One region of the Blautia hydrogenotrophica DSM 10507 genome, then DNA from elsewhere that is predicted to be linked to it. Evidence: riboswitches for the same ligand, from Rfam matches in the RefSeq annotation. Region 1 holds a riboswitch; the other holds the start of a gene.
What was found. A riboswitch is a leader RNA that binds a small molecule or an ion and turns the genes downstream of it on or off. The one in region 1 is predicted to bind cobalamin.

Region 1 (4,315 bases):
GGTTCTATGTTGAATTTAAAGCCCGTATTGACAATTCAAGGAGAAAAATTAGATATGTATGTAGTTAAACGTGGAATGAAAGCTGCATTTAAAGAAATGTGTAAGGCACTGGACAAAGATATTAATACTCGCCTAGGGGAATTTTATCACTCTGGACAGTTAAAAGTCGGAATTGCCAACACAGCGATGGAAGCAGATAAGTTGGAATATTTCAAATCAGAGCTCAAAAATCATTTTCCTGACTTGGAACTAGTACACCTTCCGCTAACTATGAGTATTGGATCTCATGTGGGTCCTGGAGGACTTGGGATTGGATTAGTGAGAGCCCATGTCTAAATTTTAAAATAAAATGGGCAAGCCATATAAAAAAGAATCCTGCGAGGCAGGATTCTCTGTCTGCAGCGGGTTGCGTCAGCAACCGCATTTTCGTCTCCGCGGTGCGATCCTACGGAGTATTTGTGTTATAGGAAAGGGCTTTCACACATTAGTGTGACAAGGCTTTTCCTATAACATAAAAACAGAATGAGTCCGGTAAATACCGAACTCATTCACAGACGATAGATTTTGTCTAACTTTTTTCTTATTCAGCCATGGATGCCTCATAGATTTCATGGATTGCCTTTCCGAGAGCAGCATCAAATTCTTCCTGTGTCTGTTTTGCGTTAAGATCTGACAGGAGGGCTCTTGAGAAGCTTGCAATCAAGCCAGGATTTTCCCGTAATAATTCGTCTGCCTCGTTGCGGCTGTATCCGCCGGAGAGCGCTACAACACGCACAGTCTTTGAATCTTTCATCAGATCTGAATACAAACCTGCCACAGTCGGAATACTCACTTTAAAAATTAATTTCACAGAAGAATCCAGTGCCTTCATATGTTGCATAATTTCCTCGATCAGAATTTCCTCTGCTTCTTTTTTAGAATTACTATTGATATTTACTTCAGGTTCAAGAATCGGCACGAACCCCTTCTGAACAATCTTTAATCCTATATCGAATTGCTGATCTACGATTTCACGGATTCCTTTTTGGTTTGCATTGTGGATCACAGAACGCATTTTAGTTCCAAAGATATTTCTCCCCCTGGCCTGCTCCAAAATTTTGTCTAAATTCGGAATAGGTTTCATCAGCTGAACCTCATCTTTTTTCTCATCTAGGCCCTTATCAACTTTCAAGAAAGGAACGATTCCTTTTTTCTCCCACAGATAGTCTGCGGAGTACAGACCATCCACTTTGCTGTTCATGGTCTTTTCAAACAGAATCGCGCCCAAGATATGTTCCGAGGTAAAAGCATCGCTGGTGAGAATTCTGCTGCGCATCTGGTGAATCAGATCAAACATCTCCTCCTCAGAATGGTATTCCGTCTCCTGGATTCCATAAGCTTTTAAGGCTTTTGGAGTGCTGCCGCCGCTCTGGTCTAAAGCTGCGATAAAACCTGCTCCATTTTTCATGCGTTCTAGCTGCGCTGTGTTCATACAGTGATTCCTCCTTTTTACATAGATATTAGTTTTTGCTAACTTCTTTGTATTATACCACTTTTTATCATTTTTTTCCACTGGAAAAGCCCAAACAAAGAGAATATTTTGCTATATTTTTGGAAGTTTACGAAATGAATACCTAATTATTGTTATTTACTTGACAAATAAGGTAGAACACTTGTATATATAATATTAAACAGTTTAACATAATACAATATGGTGTTGTCCGTTCATAAATGCGGATAACTTAAAAAGGAATCTGGTAAAAGCCAGGACAGCCCCCGCTACTGTGAGAAGGACGAAACTCAAAGACCACTGGAGCCATCCGGGAAGGTGAGGAGTAGAATGAATTCGAGTCAGGAGACTTGCCATATTGCGTTGTTACAGTCATATTCGGTGGGAATTTGAATGTATGGACAGCACAGGGAAGAACGTTCGGGGGCAGATGTACGTCTGCCTCTTTTTTTGTGGAACAGAAAAGAGCTTGTTCACACTGATATGTGAAAATTCTTTTTATCGTTTAAACGTTCTGCTACGAATAAGCGTTTAAAAAAAGATATTGTCCGCTTGCGGCGGACCGCGTGTGCTGATAATTCCAGAAAAAACTCTGCAGATTCTCCATCGTTTTTGAACAACAATTGGGGGACGCAGAGTTTTTTTATTATAGCGGGATACACATACAGAAAGGTGTCAAGAAAGGAGAATGAAATGGAACTGAATGAAAAAATCAAGGATTACTGGGAAGGAGAAGCTGATGTCTACAGCCGCGGAATCCAAGAAGAATTGAATGGACCTGCCAGACAGGCATGGAAAGAGCTAATCGGTGAATATTTGCCAGCAGAGAGAAATTTGAAAATATTGGACGTGGGAACAGGCCCTGGATTTTTTCCAATTATTCTAGGCGAAGAAGGCCATCAGGTCATTGGAATTGATATTACAGAGAATATGATCGCCTGCGCCAAAGAAAATGTCAAGCAATGGGGCCAGCAAGCACAACTTCTGACAATGGACTGCCAAAATTTAAAATTCGAAGACGAAAGCTTTGACGCAATCCTCTGTCGCAATATCACATGGACTTTAGACGACCCTAAGAGAGCATACAGGGAATGGTTTCGGGTACTAAAACCAGGCGGCAGTTTGCTGGTATTTGACGCCTGCTGGTATCTTCATCTTTTTGATGAGAGTCTGGGACAAAAATATAAAGAAAGAGAAGAACAGATTCGAAGAAAATACGGAAGAGGTATCCACGCTCACGCAGATGAAGAAAAAGGTAGAGTGCTGAGTAAAAGATTATATCTAAGCGACAAGCTCCGTCCCCAGTGGGATTTAGATTGCCTGCTCAAATTGGGTTTCTCCAAAGTGTTTGCCCAAAGGGACATCACAGATCGTGTGTGGGACGAATTGGGACGTGAATTAAACGGTTTGACTCCGGAATTTCTTGTGGGTGCACAGAAGTAAAGGAGTCTGCTATGGGAAAATACATACGTCTGATTACCTTTCTAGGTAAAGCTAAAAAAGAGACAGCGGTAAAGACCACAATCAGTCTTGCCGTCGTGGCGCTTAGCTTTACTCAGGCATTTTTTTTGGCCCAAGGAGTGAGCGCGGTGTTTGCCCAGGAAGAACTACAGACAGTCTTTACCTGGTTTCTTCTGTGTCTTGCAGCACTTTTGGCAAGGGCTTGGATTCTTCGCTTTCAGGAAGGATATACCAAGAAGATGGCAGCAAAAGTCAAAAGCGTTATTCGGGATGTCATGTTGGAAAAGTTGATGGAATTAGGTCCGTCCTACCGCAATGAGAGGCGAAGCGGAAATCTTCAGTCTCTGATTACGGATGGAGTGGAGTCCTTTGAGGCTTTTTTGACACAGTATCTTCCTCAGATTTTGGTTGTTCTGGCGACGACGGTTTTTTCCACAGTTTACCTCTGGTCTTTAGATCCTGCCGTAGGACTGCTGGTTTTGGTTTTGACAATCCTGTCCATTGTAATTCCACATCTTTTTATGCCCGCTGTCTCACGGGTGATGATTGAATACTGGCAAGAATATGCTCAGCTAAATTCCCAATACATTGATGACATGCAGGGAATGAGTACATTAAAATCTCTGGGTGCAAGTCAAAGAGAGGGAAAAAGACTGTCAAAAAGTGCATGGAAGTTCGCAGCAAATTCCATGAAGAATCTGGGAATCTCCTTGTCAGACTCGTCAGTGATTGTCGCCTGTACGACCATTGGCACTGCCGCTAGCGTAGCGTTAGCGGCAGTTCATATGGCACAGGGAAATATCAATTACCAGTCTTTGCTGATTATTTTGTTTCTGTCTGGAGAGTGTATGAAGCCATTAAATGACTTAAATACTTACTGGCATGGAAGCTATCTTGGGCTTTCTGTCGCAGAAGAGCTGTTTGAAGTTCTAGACGAACCGGTTACCATCAAGGATGGAAAAACAACTTGCTGTTTTTCCGATACACTCCCAGAAATTCAATTGAAAGATCTCACCTTTCGCTATGAAAAGGAAGGGTATGATGTCCTTAAACACGTTGATATGAAGATGGAAGCGGGAAAAGTGACCGCGATTGTGGGAAAATCTGGTTCCGGAAAATCTACTATAGTCAATTTACTGCTTCGTTTTTACGATTACGATTCTGGAACGATTCTGGTTGGAGAAAAAAGTCTAAAGGAATATGCGGCCCAGTCTTTTAGGAGTCAAATCGCGGTGGTGTTTCAAGAATCCTATCTGTTCTATGGAACTGTGAGAGAAAACATTAAGATGGCTCGTCCAGACGCCTCTGACTATGCGGTGGAGCAGGCAGCCAAGACAGCAAATGCTCACGATTTTATCATGGAGC
Region 2 (4,315 bases), 290 kb from region 1:
CGTGATGGAGCTGGGTGATGAAAAAGAAGGCCAGATAGAAATCGAGGTGACAGACGGCGAGAACAGCGCCAGCTATGTCTTCCATGTGGTGCTGCAGGAGAATAAGCCGGAGGCTGTGAAAGCTGTCGAAGCGAAGATCGACGAAATTGGTTCTGTGACTGTGGACAGTGAAGGAAAAATTGCCGATGCACGGAAGGCTTATGAGGCGCTGACGGAAGCGGAAAAGAGTCTGGTGAAAAACTATGAGAATCTCCTGGAAGCGGAAGAACAGCTGAAAGTTCTGAAGGAAGAGAGGGAAGCTTTTGTCTCAGGACGGCCGGAGGTAAAAGCAGAAGCCGTATCCTATAACAGTATCAAGCTTACCTGGGAACCGTATGAGAATGCGAAGAGTTATTATGTGTACAGGAAGGTAAAAGGTGGCAGCTTCAAAAAAATTGCCTGGGTTCAGGATTTATCTGATTTATCTTATACAGACAAGACAGCGGTGACTGGGACGGTTTATTACTATACGGTGAAAGCGGCGAGCAAGAAGTGGGGCGAGCCGGTATACAGTAAATATGTGACTGATTTGACAGCCAAGGCTGTGTTAGAGAAGCCATCCATCGGGAAAGCCCAGACCTGGGGCTACAATGGAATCAAAGTGACCTGGGACGAGGTAGCGGGAGCTGACGGCTACCGTCTGTACTATAAGACTGGAAATTCAGCGTGGAAATATGCAACCCAGACCACCGGGACTTCCTACACACATACTGGAGTGATTACTGGACAGGACTATACTTACTATGTGAGAGCTTACCGGACAGTGAACAAAACCAAGGTATTCAGCGCCTATTCAGACGGAAAGACAGGAAAGGCGGTGCCGAAGAAAGCGGTGATCTCCAAAGTGATGGCGGGCAGCAAGAAGGCGGCGCTGAAATGGAATAAGGTAAACGGAGCCAGCGGATATCGTATCTACTATAAGACTTCCGAGAACGGGGAATGGCACTATGTGACCCAGATCGGAAAGGGAAGTACGACTTCGTATACCAACACCGGCCTGAAATCTGGTCAGACTTACTACTACACCATGCGGGCGTACCGCACGGTAAATGGAGAGAAAGTCTTCGGTTCTTACTCTGACTGGAAGACCGTGAAGGTAAAATAGTATGAAAATGGTATCGGTTTGAATATCTTAAAAGAGTATCGCTCTGTCAGCTGTTTGGGTGACAGAGCGATATCAGTTGTGCAATCAGAGATTGTTGTAGGCTTTGTGTAAGCAGAATGTGAACTTTACAATGTCGAAAATATATGATATATTTAATATGTTAACTGGAAATATTTTTTGTATGACCATTTTGATATAATTAAAAAAATAGTAATCAGTTATTGGTTTGAAAAAGTAGATAAGGACCACGGTCAGGCGTCTATATACGCCTGTTTAAAAGGAATCTGGTGAGAGTCCAGAACAGCCTATCTCTACTGTGTGGGGGACGAAAAAGTAGGATACCACTAGGGGAACCTGGGAAGGTACTTGAGTAGGAAGAACCTGAGTCAGGATACAACAACGGGGTCTGTGTAAAGATATTCGTAAGCATGACGAATAGAGTATAGGACAGTTTTAAGAGTGTTCATATTAAGAGAAAGATAGCGTAATTCTACCTGCGAGAGGAAGAATTATGCTTTTTTTTATCTAAATTTACGGGATATGAAGGTTTGCGGACAGAGTCTGTGGGCGGAAGTCTCGTCTATTTGGAGGAGAGGAGGCGATTGGGGAAAAGAAAAGTTTGCGGGAAATTTTCCCAGAAATCAACAGTCGTCAGAAAGACGGCGGTTTAGAGGAGGACTAAGATGAAGAAGAAAACTTACGGCAAACGAATTGCCGCCTGGGTGTTGGCCGCGATTATGGCCACTTCTGCGTGTCCTGAGACTGTGCTTTTGGCGGCCCCTGTGGGAGAACCGCAGGAGGATGTGGAAGCTCTCTCGGAGGAGGGAGAAGAGAATATCCAGGAAAATGAGGAACCGGGGGAGGCGCTGGAGGCCGAAGAACCCGGGAAAACGGATGTGGAAGAGGAAGATTCTTTCGCATTGGAAGCAGCTGAGGGAGAAGAGACCGAGCCGGAAGCTGCACCGGAAGAAGAGACTGTACCAGAAGAAGAAAACAACCTGGAGCCGAAATCCCTGGAAGCAGTGGTTTTGGCAGACACTGGCCTGGTTGCCGATTTTAGCTGGTATCAGGCAGATGAGACGGTTTTCACTCTGAGCAGTGAAGAAGAGATGCGCGCGTTGGCAGAGATCGTGGCGAACGGTCTGTCAGATGACGGATACGGAGCAGAGATCGATGCGGACGATTTTGCAGGGAAGACCATCTTGCTGGATGCCGACATGGATTTCACCGGGGAGACCTGGACCCCGATCGGAACGCAGGAGCGTCCGTTCGCGGGAACCTTTGACGGACAGGGCCATACCGTCACCTATACGGTGGATGGAATGGAGAAGAGCTATCAAGGCCTGTTCGCCTATAACAGTGGTACTCTGCGTGATTTCACCGTTGCAGGTTCCATGGAACTGTCCAAGAGCCAGTACCTGGGCGGTGCGGCGGCTGTGAACAACGGTGTCATTGACGGCGTGGACTCCCAGATGGATTTCACGATGGACGATGTCCATGTGGATTCCACGACGGATATCGCGAACCGCTATGGCTGTTATGTGGGCGGTGTGGCCGGTCTGAACTATGGGACCATTCAGAATGCTACATACAACGGAACCCTGGATGCGGGAACCTTTATCGGCGGTATCGCGGGCTGGAGCTTCGGCGTGATTTCGGATTCCAGCAACAGCGGAAAGATTATTGTACGTGATCTGGACGCAATCTATAATACAGAAAAAGGTGCCGGCGGTATCGCAGGTGTCGTAACTTCCAGAGCCGGTACAGAAGACCCGGCGTTAATCGAAGGCTGCGTCAACAACGGCGAGGTTTGGGGATATTACCATGCCGGCGGTATCACTGCATTCCTGAATTCCGGTACAGTTCGAAACTGTATCAACAACGGATATATTCAAGCATGCTGGAACAATGGCGGTATCGTAGGAGCGATGACGGATATTGAACGGTCAGACCGTCGGCCTTTGTTGGAGAACTGCTACAATACCGGTGAGCTGGACCAGGATTCTTCGACAGCATCAGATCAGGGAATCACTTCTTCCATGCGTTCCTACAATTATTGTGCGGGTATTGTGGGATTCGGTAAGAATGAAGATATCCAGAACTGTTTTAACAGCGGCTATATCCATGGGAAACTGCAGGTGGGAGGTATCATCGGCGGCGACTACAATGGGATGAGAGGTACCATGGACAGCTGTTACAACATGGGTGAAGTGACTGGCGGCAGCTACGTGGGCGGAGTCTCCGGATGGCTGGGCGGCACTGCAGTGACCAACTGTGAAGATTTTGTGGACAAGGTCAGCGAAGAGAATGCCAAGACCATCACAGACCGTCTGAATGCCAATGTGACGGAAGAAAACGGATTCTACGGATGGAACGCTTCTGGCACGGACGTATTCTTTGGAATCGTCTACGGTGTGGATTTCCAGGTGACTCCGGAAGACGCGACAGTGAAGGTCTTCAATTCTGCTGAAGCAGAGGTGCCGGCTGCAGAGGATGGGGCTTATTCTCTCCAAAGCGGCGAGTACACCTATGAAGTGTCTAAAGAAGGCTACCAGACAGAGACTGGAAGCTTCACCATCGGAGATACCGGCCTGTCATTGAGCGTAGAGCTGCTCTCTGTATGGGGCGAGGATGCGGATACCAGCTGGTATGAGGAATCCCAGGAAAGTTTCGTGCTGACGGAGGCAAATCAGCTGGCTGGTCTGGGAAGTCTGGTAACGGCAGGTACTGATTTCGCAGGAAAGACCATTTCACTGGGAGCAGATATCCGTCTGGTGGACAAAGAATGGGCTGGAATCGGGGACGCGAATCATGGATTCGCCGGAACCTTTGATGGAGCCAGCCATAAAATCACCGGACTGGCAGCGAAAGACGGCGCGCTGTTTACCAATATAGTAGCAGGCGGCGTGGTGAAGAACTTAGGTGTCAGCGGTGTGGGCGCGATCGCGGCGACCAATGCAGGAAGCATTGAGAACTGTTATGCTGTGACGACAGACACGAAGGCGGCGGTTGCCCTGGACAATCAGGGAAGCATCCGCAACTGTGTATCTGGAAGCGAGATTCCGGTGGCAGCAGACAATGCTGGTGTGGAGAATTCCTTCTATATTAATGGCACTTATACAGAAGAAAGCTTCACAGACGGTACCATCGCCAAACTTCTGAACCAGAACG

Region 2: another riboswitch for cobalamin. It lies ahead of BLHYD_RS09635 (carboxypeptidase regulatory-like domain-containing protein); the one in region 1 lies ahead of BLHYD_RS08315 (class I SAM-dependent methyltransferase).

What each region holds. Positions count from the first base shown of each region.
Region 1 covers NZ_CP136423.1:1,784,581-1,788,895, reverse strand. Annotated here, with positions in the region: gene BLHYD_RS08325 (DegV family protein) at 1-336, shown strand, start outside; gene BLHYD_RS08320 (fructose bisphosphate aldolase) at 581-1,471, opposite strand; cobalamin riboswitch at 1,675-1,861, shown strand; gene BLHYD_RS08315 (class I SAM-dependent methyltransferase) at 2,183-2,932, shown strand; gene BLHYD_RS08310 (ABC transporter ATP-binding protein) at 2,944-4,315, shown strand, end outside.
Region 2 covers NZ_CP136423.1:2,071,826-2,076,140, reverse strand. Annotated here, with positions in the region: gene BLHYD_RS09640 (PQQ-binding-like beta-propeller repeat protein) at 1-1,144, shown strand, start outside; cobalamin riboswitch at 1,375-1,563, shown strand; gene BLHYD_RS09635 (carboxypeptidase regulatory-like domain-containing protein) at 1,828-4,315, shown strand, end outside.